DNA from 4 places in the Actinomadura vinacea genome. Region 1 is predicted to be linked to each of the others. Evidence: riboswitches for the same ligand, from Rfam matches in the RefSeq annotation. Region 1 holds a riboswitch; each other region holds the start of a gene.
The links. A riboswitch is a leader RNA that binds a small molecule or an ion and turns the genes downstream of it on or off. The one in region 1 is predicted to bind cyclic di-AMP.
Positions count from the first base shown of each region.

Region 2: linked by a shared signal. The riboswitch ahead of ABD340_RS19570 (CHAP domain-containing protein) and the one ahead of ABD340_RS06680 (CHAP domain-containing protein) in region 1 are both predicted to bind cyclic di-AMP.
Region 3: linked by a shared signal. The riboswitch ahead of ABD340_RS17980 (C40 family peptidase) and the one ahead of ABD340_RS06680 (CHAP domain-containing protein) in region 1 are both predicted to bind cyclic di-AMP.
Region 4: linked by a shared signal. The riboswitch ahead of ABD340_RS00425 (coiled-coil domain-containing protein) and the one ahead of ABD340_RS06680 (CHAP domain-containing protein) in region 1 are both predicted to bind cyclic di-AMP.

Region 1 is NZ_BAAARW010000005.1:25,692-29,454, reverse strand. It holds gene ABD340_RS06690 (NYN domain-containing protein) at 1-129, shown strand, start outside; gene ABD340_RS06685 (C40 family peptidase) at 320-1,372, shown strand; cyclic di-AMP (ydaO/yuaA leader) riboswitch at 1,902-2,042, shown strand; gene ABD340_RS06680 (CHAP domain-containing protein) at 2,052-2,804, shown strand; gene ABD340_RS06675 (putative metallopeptidase) at 2,847-3,763, shown strand, end outside.
Region 2 is NZ_BAAARW010000012.1:922,017-925,779, forward strand. It holds gene ABD340_RS19565 (bifunctional glycosyltransferase/CDP-glycerol:glycerophosphate glycerophosphotransferase) at 1-1,016, opposite strand, end outside; gene ABD340_RS19570 (CHAP domain-containing protein) at 1,226-1,969, opposite strand; cyclic di-AMP (ydaO/yuaA leader) riboswitch at 1,984-2,123, opposite strand; gene ABD340_RS19575 (TetR/AcrR family transcriptional regulator) at 2,457-3,065, opposite strand; gene galE (UDP-glucose 4-epimerase GalE) at 3,152-3,763, opposite strand, start outside.
Region 3 is NZ_BAAARW010000012.1:562,302-566,064, forward strand. It holds gene typA (translational GTPase TypA) at 1-1,558, opposite strand, end outside; cyclic di-AMP (ydaO/yuaA leader) riboswitch at 1,748-1,890, shown strand; gene ABD340_RS17980 (C40 family peptidase) at 1,897-2,898, shown strand; gene ABD340_RS17985 ((deoxy)nucleoside triphosphate pyrophosphohydrolase) at 2,956-3,339, opposite strand; gene ABD340_RS17990 (Mut7-C RNAse domain-containing protein) at 3,406-3,763, opposite strand, start outside.
Region 4 is NZ_BAAARW010000001.1:93,703-97,465, forward strand. It holds gene purL (phosphoribosylformylglycinamidine synthase subunit PurL) at 1-6, shown strand, start outside; gene ABD340_RS00420 (hypothetical protein) at 130-768, opposite strand; gene ABD340_RS00425 (coiled-coil domain-containing protein) at 830-1,783, opposite strand; cyclic di-AMP (ydaO/yuaA leader) riboswitch at 1,787-1,979, opposite strand; gene ABD340_RS00430 (S8 family peptidase) at 2,142-3,311, opposite strand; gene ABD340_RS00435 (serine/threonine protein kinase) at 3,462-3,763, opposite strand, start outside.

The DNA of each region.
Region 1 (3,763 bases):
CGGGCCGAGCCGTCCGGGCGCGCGGTGGTGGTGGTCTCCTCCGACCGCGAGGTGGCCGACGCGGCCCGCCGCGCCAACGCGCGGCCCGCCCCGTCCACGCTGCTGCTGCGCCGCCTCGGCCGTTCGTAGCGCCTGGTGGCGCTGCCTGCGCGCGGCGTGACATGAGACTCCTTCGCAACAGCGTTTCGTGATTCGTCTCTCACCGAGTGTGCGTAAAGCGCGAATTGCCGCGCCAAAGACCAACGAATCAGTTGTGACGGGTGTGACCCCTCGCTAGTGTCGTCCGCTGACATCGTGGACGAGAGGGGCACAACGGATCGTGGCCAGTGATCTCACCCGGGCGGGCTCCCTGAGAGAGCACGACCGCCCGAGCGGTAGCGCGGCACGCGGCACCTCCCGCAGGCTCACGGCGATCGCCGTGACGGTCTCGCTCGCGCTTCCCGTCACCGTGCTGCCCGCCACCGCCGCCAACGCCGAACCGCGGCCCAGCGCGGCAGAGGCGCGCAAGAAGCTCACCAAGCTCAACGAGCAGGTCGAGCAGATGGTGGAGAAGTACAACCAGCTCCAAGAGCAGCTCAAGGTCGCCAAGAAGAAGTGGAAGGCGACGCAGGCGGCGGGCAAGGAGGAGCTGGCGACCTTCAACCAGCTCCAGGAGAAGGTCGCGCAGATGGCGGCGACCGCCTACAAGCAGGGCAACACCGGCGACGTGGCCGGCTTCGTCGGCAACGAGAACCCGCAGGCCGTGCTCGACCAGGCCGCCGTGTTCCAGCACCTGTCCCGCAACCGCAACTCCGAGCTGGCCCAGTTCCTGGGGTCGGCGCAGCGGCTGCGGCGGGAGCAGGCCCAGGCCAAGGCCGCCTACGACGAGGCGGCCAAGAAGGCCAAGGAGGCCAAGGCCAAGAAGACCGAGGTCGAGAAGTCGATCAAGAAGCAGAAGACGCTGCTGGCCCGGCTGGGCGAGCCGTCCGGCTCCTCGGGCGGCGGCAGCACCGGCGGCTCCTACACCGGTCCGGCCAGCGGTTCGGCCCGCACGGCGCTCAACTTCGCCTACGCCCAGCTCGGCAAGCCCTACGAGTACGGCGCCACGGGCCCCGGAACCTATGACTGCTCCGGGCTCACCATGAGGGCGTGGGGGGCGGCGGGCGTCAACGTCACCCGCACGACCAACACGCAGTACGCGGCCACCAAGAGGGTCTCCAAGAGCGCGTTGCAACCCGGTGACCTGGTGTTCTTCAACAGCCTCAACCACATGGGCATGTACGTGGGCGGCGGCAAGATGATCCACGCCCCGCGCACGGGCAAGAACGTCGAGATCGTGCCCATCATGTCCGGCTACTACGCCTCGAACTACTACGGGGCCGGTCGCCCCTGAGCCGAGGATCGATGGCTGGACGAAGGCCGCCGGACCGCGTTATTCCAGGTCCGGCGGCTTTTTGTCGCCTATTTGCCATCTCGTAGACCTTTGCTATCTTGTGTCCACTCGCGGTACCCCCCAGGTGCCGCCCGGGCCCCGCGCGGCACCCGCGCACCGCGGCCCCGACGGCGCCCTCCAGGTGCCGCCTTCGATTCGGCACCTTCCAGGTGCCGCGTCCCCCTCCCAACGGCCGGCCCGGCCGCACCGTGAGCGCACCCTCGACGCGCATGGGCTCTGAGAGCGCGCCACGGCGGTCCCCCCATCGGGCCCCGGCCGCGGGCGTGCCCTGTTCCCGGGCCGCCCATCTCCAGCAGTACCCCTGACAACACATGGCCACGGCGTGGCCGCCCGTCCCCGTCTCCCTCGGGACTCCCCCACACACTGTCCCGTGGCGAGCCCGGGCGGCCACGCCCTACCCCCTCATCCGCGTACACGTGTACGCAGGGTGATCTGACCGAAATCCGAACAACGGGCGTCCGCACAGCACGGGCGCCCACCGCCGAGTCCGCGCGAGCGGAGCCGGGGACCCACGTCCCATCCGGGGTGAATCGGCCTTTGACCAGGCCGTAGGGCAGCTTCCACGCCCGAACCCGTCAGCTAACCCGGCAGGCGGCATGGAAGCTGAGGAGACCCCCACGTGCCAGGAAAGCACCGCACGCGCAACCCCTTGAACATCACTCTCCGTACTACCGGCGGCCTCGTCGCCGGGGCCACCGTGATCGGCCTGGCCGCCGCCACCACGCAGGCGTCGCTCGCCTTCGGCGACTCCCCGCGGCGCCCCGCCACCTTGGCCGCCGGGGCCGCGAACGTGACGGAGGCGAAGACCGTCCAGACCAAGCGGGGCAAGGGCCTCAAGGCCAAGCACGACAAGCGCGACAAGCGCGGCAAGCGCAAGAAGCCCACCGCCCAGGACGCCATCAAGCTCGCCCGTTCCCAGGTCGGGATCTCCGAGGACGCCGTCGGCGACACCAAGTTCCAGGACTGGTACAAGTCGACCGACCGCGCCAAGGAGACCGTGGAGCGCGACGGCGGCACCATCGGCGGCTACAGCTCCGCCGCCTGGTGCAGCATGTTCATCTCCTGGATCGGCCACCGGATCGGCGCCAGCGACCAGCTGGGCATGGACGCCTGGACGGTCGCGCACGCCCAATGGTTCGAGGACAAGGGCCGCTGGGGCGACAAGCCGCGGCCGGGCGCCATCGTCTTCTTCAACTGGGGCGGCAGCAAGAGCATCGACGACATCGAGCACGTCGGCATGGTGATCAAGGACAACGGCGACGGCACCGTGAAGACGGTGGAGGGCAACACCAGCAACGCCGTCCTGGTTCGGGAACGTTCCACAGCCTCTGTCGTCGGCTACGGCTACCCCCGGTACGCCAAGTCGAAGTGAGGCCCGGCGCGCCCGGACGGGCGCGCGCATAGGATCTCGCGCATGGATCGGGAGCGCGGACCCGGAGTCCCGCGGCGGAAGGCCCTCACGGCGATCGCCGCGGGCTCCGCCGTCTGCGCCCTCGCGGGCGCGGGCCTGTCCGCCGCCGGCTCCGAAGGCCCTGCCCGAAGCGCGTCCGGAGACCAGGCGCGGACGCTGCCAGGCCCCGATGTCGGACCGCCCGACCGGGAGGCGGTAGCCACCGTCCTGGCCAACCGGGCCGCGGCCGTCCGCGACCGCGACCGCGCCGCGTTCATGGCCACGGTCGCCGCCGCCCCGGCGGGCTACCGGCAGGCCCAGGCCGCGATGTTCGACAACCTGCTCAAGCTTCCGCTGGACGGCTGGCGGGAGCGGTTCGAACGGGTCGTCTCCACCACCGGGAGCGCCGTGCTCGTCCAGGTCACGCTCGGCTACCGGCTGCGCGGCCACGACGCCGACCCGCTGCGGCGCAACCGGCATCTGGCGTTCGCGCCGCGCTCGGGCACCTGGGTGATCACCGGTGCCGGCGCGGAACGCGGTCTCCCCGACGACGCCGAGATCTGGGACGGCGGCCCGCTCACCGCCGTGCGGGGCCGCACCGGCCTGGTCATCGGCGACGGGCCCGCCCTGGCGGAGATCGCACGCCGGCTGGACGAGGCCGTCCCCGCCGTCGCCCGGATCACCGGCGCGGCGGCCGTCCGGGGCTGGCGCGGGCGGGTGGTCGCGCTGGTGCCCGGCACCGACGCCCGGGCCGGCGCGCTGGCGGGCGGCGACCGCGACCTGGGCGGGATCGCCGCGCTCGCCACCGTCGCGCCCACCGCGGGCGGCCCCGGCGCGGACCGCGTCGTCATCGCGCCCGGCACCTTCGGCCGCCTCAACGACCTGGGCCGCGACGTCGTGCTCACCCATGAGCTGACGCACGTCGCCACCGGCGGGGCGCG
Region 2 (3,763 bases), on a different contig from region 1:
AGCTCGGGGATCCGCTTGCGGGCCAGTTCGGCGGCGGCGACGGCACCGTCGACGTCCCCGCGCCGCACCATGTACGCGGCGATCGCGGGCAGCCGGCCGGCGGCCTCCAGCGTGCCGGGGTGCAGCTCGGCGAGGTAGGGGGCGACCAGCCCGCGGAAGCGCGCCCGGTGCGGCTCGTCCCGCGTCCGCAGGTCGCGGAGGTAAAGAAGCAGGTCGTGGTTCAGGAACTTGGCGTCCTTGGCCAGCTTGAGGTGCTCGGCCCCGTGCGCCAGGAACGCGCGGTCGATCCGGCGGTGCACCTCCAGCCGGTCGGCCAGGTTGCGCAGCTCGCCCCGCCGGTTTGAGATCGACGGGCGGTCCGCGGCGGGCTCGACGCACCAGGTGTAGACGCGGTGCGGCAGGGTCGCGATCCGGGACGCGGCGAGGTAGGCCTCGGCCGTGAACAGCAGATCCTCGTAGTGCACGTCCTCGGCGAAGCGCAGCCCGTGCTCGGCGAGGAAGCCGCGGCGGTAGCACTTGTTGGTGGACAGGGTGTCGTAGAGCAGGTCGGGGCGCTCCAGGACGGACCCGTGCACGGCCCGGTTCCGGTAGAGCCGGGCGTACCAGGGCGTCTCCTTGGGCGGCGGGCCGCGATAGGACCGCACGCACAGACCGGAGACGAGGTCGGCGCCGGTCTCCTCGGCCGCCGCGACCATGTTCATGCAGGCGTGCCGGTCGAGGACGTCGTCGCTGTCGAGGAACATCACGTACGCGCCGCGGGCCAGTTCCACCCCGGTGTTGCGGGGCCGGCCGCAGCCGCCGGAGTTCTCCGGCAGGTGCGCGGCCCGGATCCGCCCTGGGCGCGCGGCGGCGAACCGGTCGGCGACGGCGCCGGTGGCGTCGCTGCTGGCGTCGTCCACGATCACCGTCTCGACGCTGCCCAGCGACTGGGCGAGCACCGATCCGACCGCGCGGGGAAGCCGCCGGGCATCGTTGTAGGCGATCACGATGACGCTGACGTCCGGCCGGATCCCCATCGAATCCCCCCATGGCCCGTGAATCCGTACTCCGGCTAGTGATTTCCACACAGCGCAATGGACGGGTCGATATGGGATCAAGCGGGTGTCGATCTTCGCGTTCTCGCGTGGCGGACGTGAGACGCCGAAGGGCGCCCCGCCCTCCCGCGATCAGGAAGTGATCACGGGTGGCGGGACGCCCTCGCCGGTTCCAGGCCGGGGCCGGGGGGTCAGCTCCGGTAGTCGGGGTAGCCGTACCCGGCGACCGTCGACTTGTCGCGGACCTTCTCCTTCACGGCGTTGTCGGTGTTGCCCTCGATGGTGGTGATGGTGCCGTCGCCGTTGTCCTTGACGACCATGCCGACGTGCTCGATGCCGGAGATGCCGCCGCCGTTCCAGGCGAAGAACACCACGGCGCCGGGCTTGGCCTTCTGGCCCCAGCGGCCGGTCTTCTTGAACCACTCGGCGTGCGCGACGGTGTAGGCATCGGCGCCCATGCCCTTCAGGCCGGCCTTCGCGCCGAGCCAGGACACGAACATGTTGCACCACTGGGCGCCCTTGTATTCGGACACGCTCCCGCCGTCGCGCGCGGCGGTCAGCTTGGCGGCGTTGCTCTTGATGTACCAGTCGTGGAACTTGGTCTCGCCGCCCTGGCCCTCGGTGATGCCGACCTGCTTCTCGGCCAGCTTGATGACCTGCTGGGTGGTGGCGGACTTGGCGTACTTGTCGGCCTTCTCGGGCGCGGCGGCCGGCGCGGCCTGACGGGCCTTGGCGGCGCCGGAGGCGGGGGCGGCTTCGGCGGAGGCGACCGCGCCCAGGGCCGACCCGAAGGTCAGGGCGCCGAGGACGACGCCGCCGATGACGCCGGTGGCGGCGCGGCCCCGCAGGGCCAGGGTCTGGGAGGTCAGCTCGCCCGCGCGGTCGCGGAGGGTGGCGAGCAGGGCACTATGGGAATGGTTCGAGCGGAACGACAAGGCAGGGGTCTCCTGATTCCTTCCATGGCCGCCTACCGGGTTAGCTGTCGGATTCGGGCGTGGAAGTCGCCCTACGGCGCACGTGGAAGTGCGCCGATTCACCCCAGAGAGATGGGTCCCCGGCTCCGGGCGCCGTCGTCGGCGCGGGATCGGACTCGGCGGAGCGGCGGCCGTCGATGGCCGCCGCACTGCGATCAGATGGATGACCACGGTTCGCGCGGGTTCGAAATCCGCACACGCGACCGTGATGGCGGGCTCGCCCCTGTCCGGGTGCGGCTCGCCGGCCCCCGGCGACGCATGGAGTGCATCCCCGGAACCAGACAGAAGGTATCAAACTTCCTGCTCAGCGCAAATCGAGGGCAAAGCGCCCGCCCCAGGGGCAAAAACGCGCCCTGGCCCCTTCCTGCCGCGCGGAACGCCTGTCAAACGGCGGGGCATGAGACAAAGGCCACACCAAGCGGAGGTCAGCCCCGGTGAGCGGCGCGCCTCACAGCGCGCGGGGCGCCATGGCCCCGGTGAGCACCAGCCGCCCCGACGTCCGCACCATCGCGGCCACCTCGTCCACCGGGCGGCGCAGCGAGGTCAGGCTGACCAGCCCGGCCAGCAGCACGTGCCCGAGCACGATCTCGATCTCCTCCCGGTCCGGGACCGGATCGCCGATCGCCGCGGCCAGCCGCTCCCGGACGAACAGGAAGAGCACCGTGCGGGCGTCGTCCACGCTGGAGTCGTCCGCCGTCACCGCCTGGACGATCGCCGAGGTCAGCGTCAACTCCTCGGCCGCCACCCGGACCACCCGCTCCAGCATCGACGTGAGCCGCTCCACCGGGGTCGTCCCGACCGCCAGGGAGTCGATGTCGTCGGTGATCCGGTGCGCCCAGGTGGCGGCGACCTCGGTCAGCAGGTGGTCCTTGGTGGCGAAGTAGCGGTACACCGTGGCACGCGCCACCCCGGCACGGTCGGCCACGTCGTGCATGGTCACGGCCGGGTAGCCGCCCTCTAACGCCAGCAGGCGCGCGGCCTCGATCAGTCGCTCCCGCCGGACCTGCTGCTCCTTGCTCAGGGTCCGCGTCACGGTGATCCGCACATCGCCGCTCAACGCGCCTCCTCGGTGGTACCGGACGTGTGACCGATCCCATACTCTCGCACGTCCGTCCGCACCGCGCGCGGCGGGTCACCCGAAGATCAGGCCGCGTCCATACGGCTCCGCCGCGCCGCCCATTCCAGCGAATGGCGAATGGCGTCCTCGATGGAATACTCGGGCTTCCAGCCGAGCAATTCCAGCGCCTTCGCGGGATTGACGTACGCGCCCACGACATCGCCCGGCCTGGCGGGCGCCTCCTCGACCTGGAAACCGTCTCCGACGACGCCGCGGAAGGCCTCCACCAGTTCCCGGACGGTGGTCCCCCCGCCGGTGCCGAGATTGATGACCTGATAACCGGAGCCGCGCCCGTCCGGACCGGCGGGCGCGACGATGGAATCGAACCGCGCCGCCGCCGCGCAGAAAGCGCGGGCGATGTCCCACACGTGAATGTAGTCGCGGACCGCGGTGCCGTCCCGGGTGTCCCAGTCGGTACCGGTGATCCGGAACGGCACGCCCAGCCCGTACGATTCGATCATCTTCCCCAGCGCGTGCGTCGGCCTGCTGCTCTGCAGCCCGGTGCGCATCCGCGGGTCGGCGCCGATCGGGTTGAGGTAGCGCAGCGAGACCACCCGCAGCCCGTAGGCCGAGCACAGGTCCTCCAGCAGCAGCTCGGCCATCATCTTCGAGCGCGTGTAGGGGTTCTGCGGGTCCAG
Region 3 (3,763 bases), on a different contig from region 1:
AGAAGGTGCCGCGGTCCTGCAGGTTGATGATCGCGTAGGCGGTGGCGGCGCCGGTGCGGTCGGCGACCAGCGAGCCGGACGGCCGGGTGCGCAGCTCGCCGAACCAGGGCTCGTAGCCCTCGAAGACGTGGTGCGCCATGCCGGTGCCGCGGGTCTCGGTGAGGAACTCGGTGCGGAACCCGATCAGGCCGCGCGCCGGGACCAGGAACTCCATCCGGATCCAGCCGGTGCCGTGGTTGGTCATGTGCTCCATGCGGCCCTTGCGGACCGCCATGAGCTGGGTGATCGCGCCCAGGTGCTCCTCGGGGATGTCGACGGTGAGCCGCTCGACCGGCTCGTGCCGCTTGCCGTCGATGTCCTTGGCGACGACCTGCGGCTTGCCGACGGTCAGCTCGTAGCCCTCCCGGCGCATGTTCTCGACCAGGATGGCCAGCGCCAGCTCGCCGCGGCCCTGGACCTCCCAGGCGTCGGGACGCTCGGTCGGCAGCACCCGGACCGAGACGTTGCCGACCAGTTCGCGCTCCAGCCGGTCCTTGACCAGCCGGGCGGTGACCTTGGTGCCCTTCTCCCGGCCGGCCAGCGGGCTGGTGTTGGTGCCGATGGTCATCGAGATGGCCGGCTCGTCCACCGTGATCAGCGGCAGCGGGCGCGGGTCGTCGGGGTCGGCCAGGGTCTCGCCGATCATGATCTCCGGGATGCCGGCCAGCGCGATGATGTCGCCGGGACCGGCCTCGTCGGCGGGCTTGCGGGTGAGCGCCTCGGTCATCATCAGCTCACTGACCCGGACCCGCTCGACGCTGCCGTCGCGCTTGCACCAGGCGACCTGCTGGCCCTTCTTGATGATCCCCGAGTGCACCCGGCACAGCGCGATCCGGCCCAGGTAGCTGGAGGCGTCCAGGTTGGTGACGTGCGCCTGGAGCGGGGCGTCGGGGTCGTAGGACGGCGCCGGGATGGTCTCCTTGATGACCTGGAACAGCGGCTCCAGGTCGGGGCTGTCGGGCATCTCGGCGTTGCCGGGCTTGGTGAGGGAGGCCCGGCCGGCGCGGCCGGAGGCGTACACGATCGGGAAGTCGATCTGGTCCTCTTCGGCGTCGAGGTCCATGAACAGCTCGTAGGTCTCGTCGACGACCTCGTCGATCCGGGCGTCCGGGCGGTCGGTCTTGTTGACCACCAGGATCACCGGGAGCCGCGCGCCCAGCGCCTTGCGCAGCACGAACCGGGTCTGCGGGAGCGGGCCCTCGCTGGCGTCCACCAGCAGCACGACGCCGTCGACCATGGACAGGCCGCGTTCGACCTCGCCGCCGAAGTCGGCGTGGCCCGGGGTGTCGATGATGTTGATGGTCATCCCGGCGTGCCGGACGGCGGTGTTCTTGGCCAGGATGGTGATGCCCTTCTCACGCTCCAGGTCGTTGGAGTCCATGACGCGGTCGTCCACGTCCTGGTTCTCGCGGAAGGCCCCGGACTGCCAGAGCATGGCGTCGACCAGCGTCGTCTTGCCGTGGTCGACGTGGGCGACGATGGCGACGTTCCGGAGGTCATCGCGCGTGGAGATGGGCATGCGGTCTCGCCTTGGGTGAGAGTGTGGGGTCCGCCGCAGACGTGCGACCCCCTGATTCTACTTGGCCGTAGGGGCTCCCTCGCCCCACCCCCTTGCCCGATCCGTCACAAATACTCTATTTGGCTAATTTTGCCCCAATTTTGTACGCTCCTGCAGATCCGGTCGTTCGGAGTCCCGCCCCCCGGGACGACGGCCGGACCGCCGAATCCCGCGAGGGAACCGGGGACCCAGACCCCCGGGGTGAATCGGCGCACACTCCCTGGTGCGCGCCGTAGGGCGACTCCTGGCCCGAACCCGACAGCTAACCCGGTAGGCGGCCAAGGAGAGGAGACACCGGTTTGACACCGGCACCCCCCAAACGTCGACTCGTCGTGCCCGCCCTCACCACCGCCTCGCTCGTCGTGTGCGGCGTCGGCCTCCCCATCACCTCCCCCGCCGCGTCCGCCTCCCCGGCGTCCGCGCACGCCGCCGCACCGGCGCCCGGCGAAAGCGAGCTGCGCAAGCGGCTGGACGCCCTCAACACCGAGGCCGAGAAGCTGACCGAGCGCTACAACAAGTCCCGGGTCGAGCTGGGCAAGGCCAAGCAGGCCGAGCTGGACGCGGCCAAGGCCGCCGACACCCTCCAGGCCCAGGCCGCTCCCGCCCGCGAGGAACTCGGCCGCCTCGCCGCCGCCGACTACATGACCGGCGGCCCCGACATGATGTTCGCCGGCGGCGGCGCCACCGGCCTGTCGGCCTCCGCCTACCTGGCCCAGAGCCGGGCCGCGGCCGTCAACCGCCTCCAGGCCCAGATCGACGGCGCCGTCCGCGCCCAGCAGGCCGCCGCGGCCAGGACCGCGCAGGTCCGGCGGGCCGCCGCCCGGTCCCTGAGCGCCCGCGAGGCGGCCAAGGCCAAGGTGGACGAGGTCACCCGGCAACTCGACAAGCTGACCACCACCACCGCCAAGGACCCCGGGACGGGCCTGAGCGCGACCGTGAAGGGCTCCGGCCGGCCCGCCAAGATGGCCCGCAAGGCACTGAGCAAGATCGGCAGCCCGTACGTGTGGGCCGCCGCGGGGCCGAGCAGCTTCGACTGCTCGGGCCTGGTCGTCTGGGCCTACGGCAAGGTCGGCAAGCCCGGCCTTCCGCACTACACCGGCGACCTGTTCGGCCAGGGCCGCAAGGTGGGCAAGGGCGAGCTGAGGTCCGGCGACCTGGTCTACTTCGGCGGTGACCTGCACCACATGGGCATCTACCTGAGCGACGGCAAGTACCTGCACGCCCCGCAGACCGGCGACGTCGTCAAGATCTCCAAGCTGTCCGACCGCTCCGACTACGCCGGCGCCAACCGCATCGAGTGACCGCCCGCCGGGGCCGGCGACGGCCCCGGCGAGGACGGCCGGCCGGCCGAACGGCGGTCAGGGGCCCGCGGCGCCTCGCAGGTGGGGGCGGACGGCCTCCACCACGGGCAGGTCCCCGGCGAGCCACAGCACGTCGTGGAGTTCGTCCGCGCCGAGCCAGCGGAGCGCCAGATGCTCCAGCGGTCTCGCCTCGCCCTCGATGATCGTCGCCGTCCACACGCGGAGCACGCCGCCCAGGCTCAGCGGCCAGTCGCCGCCGATCCGCGCGGCCAGCGCGATCTTGACGTCCAGCTCCTCGTGGCACTCCCGGACCAGGGCGTCCTCGTCGGACTCGCCGGGATCGACCTTGCCGCCCGGGAACTCCCAGCCGCCCGCCAGCTCGGGCGGCTCCGCCCGCTGCGCGGCCAGCAGCCGCCCCCCGGAAATGATCGCCGCGCCCACCACAACACCGATCGCAACCAGCCCCTCTCTTGTCCGGCATGATGCCGGACGGCGGCCGTCCGCGTCTCAGGAGGCCGCGCTCTGCGGCGTTTCGGCGCCGTTACGGGCGGCGGCGACGATCCGGGCCGCGTCCTGGACGATCGTCTCCAGGTGGTCGCCGTGCGCGCCGCGCCAGTACACCTGGCCGCAGTCGACGCAGCGGCCGTACACGTCATAGCTGCGGCGGGTGCCGTCGGCCAGGTCCCGCTCGACCTCCTCCTTGTCGACCTGGGCCAGCACGCCGTTGCAGGCGGTGCAGCGCGTCCACGGCCGCAGTTCGGGCGCGAACCGCTCCAGCAGGTCGCGCAGCTGGTCATCGGGGCGCGAGCCGCGCGCGTACGCGCCGAACCACAGTGCCCGCCGCCGCAGCAGGCCGCGGTCCTGG
Region 4 (3,763 bases), on a different contig from region 1:
GGCTGACCGAAAGGGGACGGGCGCTCTCGCGGGGGCGCCCGTCCCCAAGACGGGGTCGGGGGGAGCCCGCACCCTTCCAACCCAGGTTGCAACCTCCTGAGAATGGGGAAGGGGCCAGTCGCTCGACGGCTAGGACTGCAGCCGGCTCTCGTTGCCCCACAGGTAGTACGCGGGAAGCCCCCGTTGCAGTCCTGATCTGTAGATGCCCACGCCCTGTGTCGGGACCACTGATCTGACCCATGGGGCTTCTATGGTCGCCGCTTTGCTGATCAGCTCTCTGGCGGTGAAGGCGATCCCGGTGTCTGCCTTCACTCGGACGCCCGCCTTCGTGCCTCCGTCGGGCCCGAACGGAAGCAGATAGATCTCGGGCACGTTCAATGTGCTGCCGGCCAGAGCATCCCAGCAGCCGGAAGCCCTCAGGTGCTCAGTAAACCGGACCGTGGCATCGGGTGCCTCCGCCGGCCATTGCACCTCAGCGCATTGCGCCAGGGAGAATCGGAGGTCTGGGCGATGCAACGCGGTTTCGTCGTCGGTCAAAGGCTCTGTGCGCAGGAAAGTTGCCTTTGCCGCCAACGTGGTGACGTCTGTGACGTAATAGCTGACGCGCTTTCGCCTGGTCCGCTTCAGATCCCCCAGGCCCCAGGTCTGGAGGTGCGGCCACCAAGCGTCGTACATGGCGACCTCAGCGTCGCGAAGCAACACGCGCATTGGTCGCTCGTCGCCCGGCCACGCGAAGACAGTGCCGGCTTCGACCTGCGCACGATCCATGATCTGAGTCTGAGATGTTCCCTCTCGGGTGACGTGCGGCCCTGGTCAGAGCGGCATACGGCTAGAAGACCGAAATGTGGACGTGGTCGTAGTGGTTGGCCGTCGCGCCGCCGCGGTTCTCCATGCTGCGCCAGCCGGGGCTGCGCATGTCGTAGATGCGCTGGCGCCAGATGACGTACTTGATGCCGAGCTTGCTGGCGTTGGCGATGGCGTAGGCGGCGGTCTGGTCGCCCTTGGTCTGTGCGCTGCCCGACGCCATCGAGCCGCCGGTGGTGACCATGAAGTCACAGGCGGTGCCGGTGGCGTGGTCCTGGGCGTCGGCGCCGCCGCGGTAGCAGCCGATGGTGGGGAACGGCCCGAACTCGATGTCGATGGTGTTCTTGGTCTTGGCCATCCGGGGGGTGGTTCCGCCCATGCCGGTGCTGGGCGACTCCGGCTTGAACTTCTTGATCAGCGCCTTGACCCGGGCCTTCTCCTTGACCAGGTCCTTGATCTCTTTCTCCAGGTCCTTGATCTTCTGCTCGGCCTCGCGCTTGGCCTTCGCCTGCTCGTTCACCAGCTGCTGGATCTGCTGCACCTTGGCGGACTGGTTCTGCGCCACGTGGCTGACCAGGGTGACGTTGCTGAGCGCGTTGGACGGGTCGCTGTCGGCGAGCACGGAGACCGAGGGGTCGGCGCCGCCCGTCATGTACTGGGAGGCCGCCAGCTGGGCCACCAGGCCGCGGGCGGCTTGGAGGTCGCTGTTGAGCACCTTGGTGCGGTCCAGGGCCTTCTTGACGCCGTACTGGGCGTCCTTCAGCTTGGCCAGGTCGCCGCCGTACGCCTTGTCGAGCTTCTCGATCTGGGCGTTCAGTTTGCGGATGCGGCCCCCGTCGCCCGGCTCCGCCTGTGCGGGGGGCGCGGTGATCGTGGTGCCCGCGGCCAGTGGCAGGGCACCTGCGAGTGCCACGAGTGCCAGGGCGGGACGCCGCAGCCGCGATTGCCAACTGGGGGTGGAGTTGGGGGTCCCCTCCACGTCCTCTCCTCTCCTCGATCGCCTACCGGGTTAGCTGACGGATTCGGGCCGGGAGTCAGCCCTATCACCGCCCGAGCTGGTGGACGGTGAATTCACCCCGGCCGGTCTGGGCCGGAGCGTCGCCGCCCCGGACCGTCCGGCTGTGGTTCCCCGGTTCCCGGGCGAACTGCGCCGCGGGACTCGGCTGGTCCGGCCGGACCCGCCCCGGGGGACGAAGCGGTCACCGGCCGAATGCCATCGAACTGTAAGGAACCATTCGGATCCTCGCCAAGATTAAACCCCTGTGACCCCTGGAAGGGCAGGGCAACAGAGAATCATGTCTTTCTCCTGGGAGCCGGGCCATCCTACGTGACCGGACTCACAGGCCGGCCTTGTACAGAAGCCTGTTGGCCGTGCCGGACGGAAGTCGCCCGATTCGCCCCTTCGTGGAGTTGTCGTTCAGCCATTTCTGCACCTGCGGGAACGTGGCGCCGCGGTTCCCGGCGAGGTACAGCGCGGCGGCGCCGCTGACGTGCGGGGCGGCCATCGACGTTCCGGAGATCGTCGACTTGCCGCCGCCGGGCCACGCCGAGGTGATCCCGTAACCGGGCGCGAAGATGTCCACGCACGAGCCGTGGTTGGACCAGGTCGCGCGGTTGTCGTAGACGGTGGTGGCGCCGACCGCCATCACCCAGCCTGCGCCGGCGGGGGAGGTGTTGCAGGCGTTCTGGTTCTCGTTGCCGGCCGCGACGGAGACGAACACGCCCGACTGCGACAGCTTCTGCACCGCCGTGTTCAGCGCCGCGGACTTGGGGCCGCCGACCGACAGGTTGGCCACGGCGGGCTTGGCGGCGTTCCGCTCCAGCCACTGGACGGCCTGCACGATGGTCGACATCGAGCCGGAGCCTTCGGCGTCCAGCACCCGCATGCCGCGCAGCTTGACGTTCTTGGCCACGCCCCAGGTCTTGCCGCCGATGGTGCCCGCCACGTGGGTGCCGTGCCCGTTGCGGTCCCAGCCGTCGCCGCCGAACTCCGGAGCCACCCAGGCGACCGAGGCCCGGTTCCCGAACTCGGGGTGCGTGGAGGCCAGCCCGGTGTCGATCACGTAGGCGGTCACGCCGGTGCCGGTCGACTTGTAGGTGTAGGTCTTCGACAGCGGCAGCCTGCGCTGGTCGATGCGGTCCAGGCCCCAGGTCGCCGAGCGCTGCGTGCCGACGGCCTTCACCACCTGGTCCTGCTCGATCGCGGCCACGGCCGGGTCGCGGCGCAGCTTGTCCAGCTGCGTGGTGCTCAGCTTGGCGGCGAAGCCGTTCAGCACCCCGTCGAAGAGCTTGACGGAGGTGGCGCGCACGCGCTTGGCCGCCGAGGCGGTGGACTCGCCGGACTTGAGCGTGACGATGTACCGGCCGGGCAGCGGGGTCCCGCGCGCCGCGGTGACGGTGACCGGGCCGGCCGCGGCGGGGGCCGCGGCGGCGGGCAGCGTGCCGGTCGCGCCGACGCAGGTGGCGGCCGCGCCGACGACGAGCACCCTTCGGTGGACAGTCCGCAAGAGCTCTCCTTCTCTCCGGCGGGACCGTGCGCGGTGCCCGCGGCGGCTGACATGACCGGTCAGCCCGGAGGTACTTTAATGGATCTCTTGCAGAAAGAGCCCTTAAATCACGATTAAATTGGCATTCCGGTCATCTCCGCCCGGCGCCGCTCAGGCGCGGGTGAGCTTGCCCTGGTAGCCGAGCGGGGTCCCGGCGCGCGTCCTCCAGGCGTACTGCAGGGTGCCGTCCGGCTGCCGGCTCACCTGGACGGTCCCGTTCGAGCACGGCTTCGGGATCGCCAGCATCATCTGCAGTTGCCGGTTGGTGCCCTTGGTGAAGGTGAGCGTCCCGGTGCAGCGGCTCCGCGGGTACACGGCCCGGGCCGTCGTCTCGCCCGCCTTGAACGTCACCTCGACCGGGAAGGAGGCACCGCGCCCGGGGTTGACCGCGGTGCCCTTCCATGTGCCGGAGA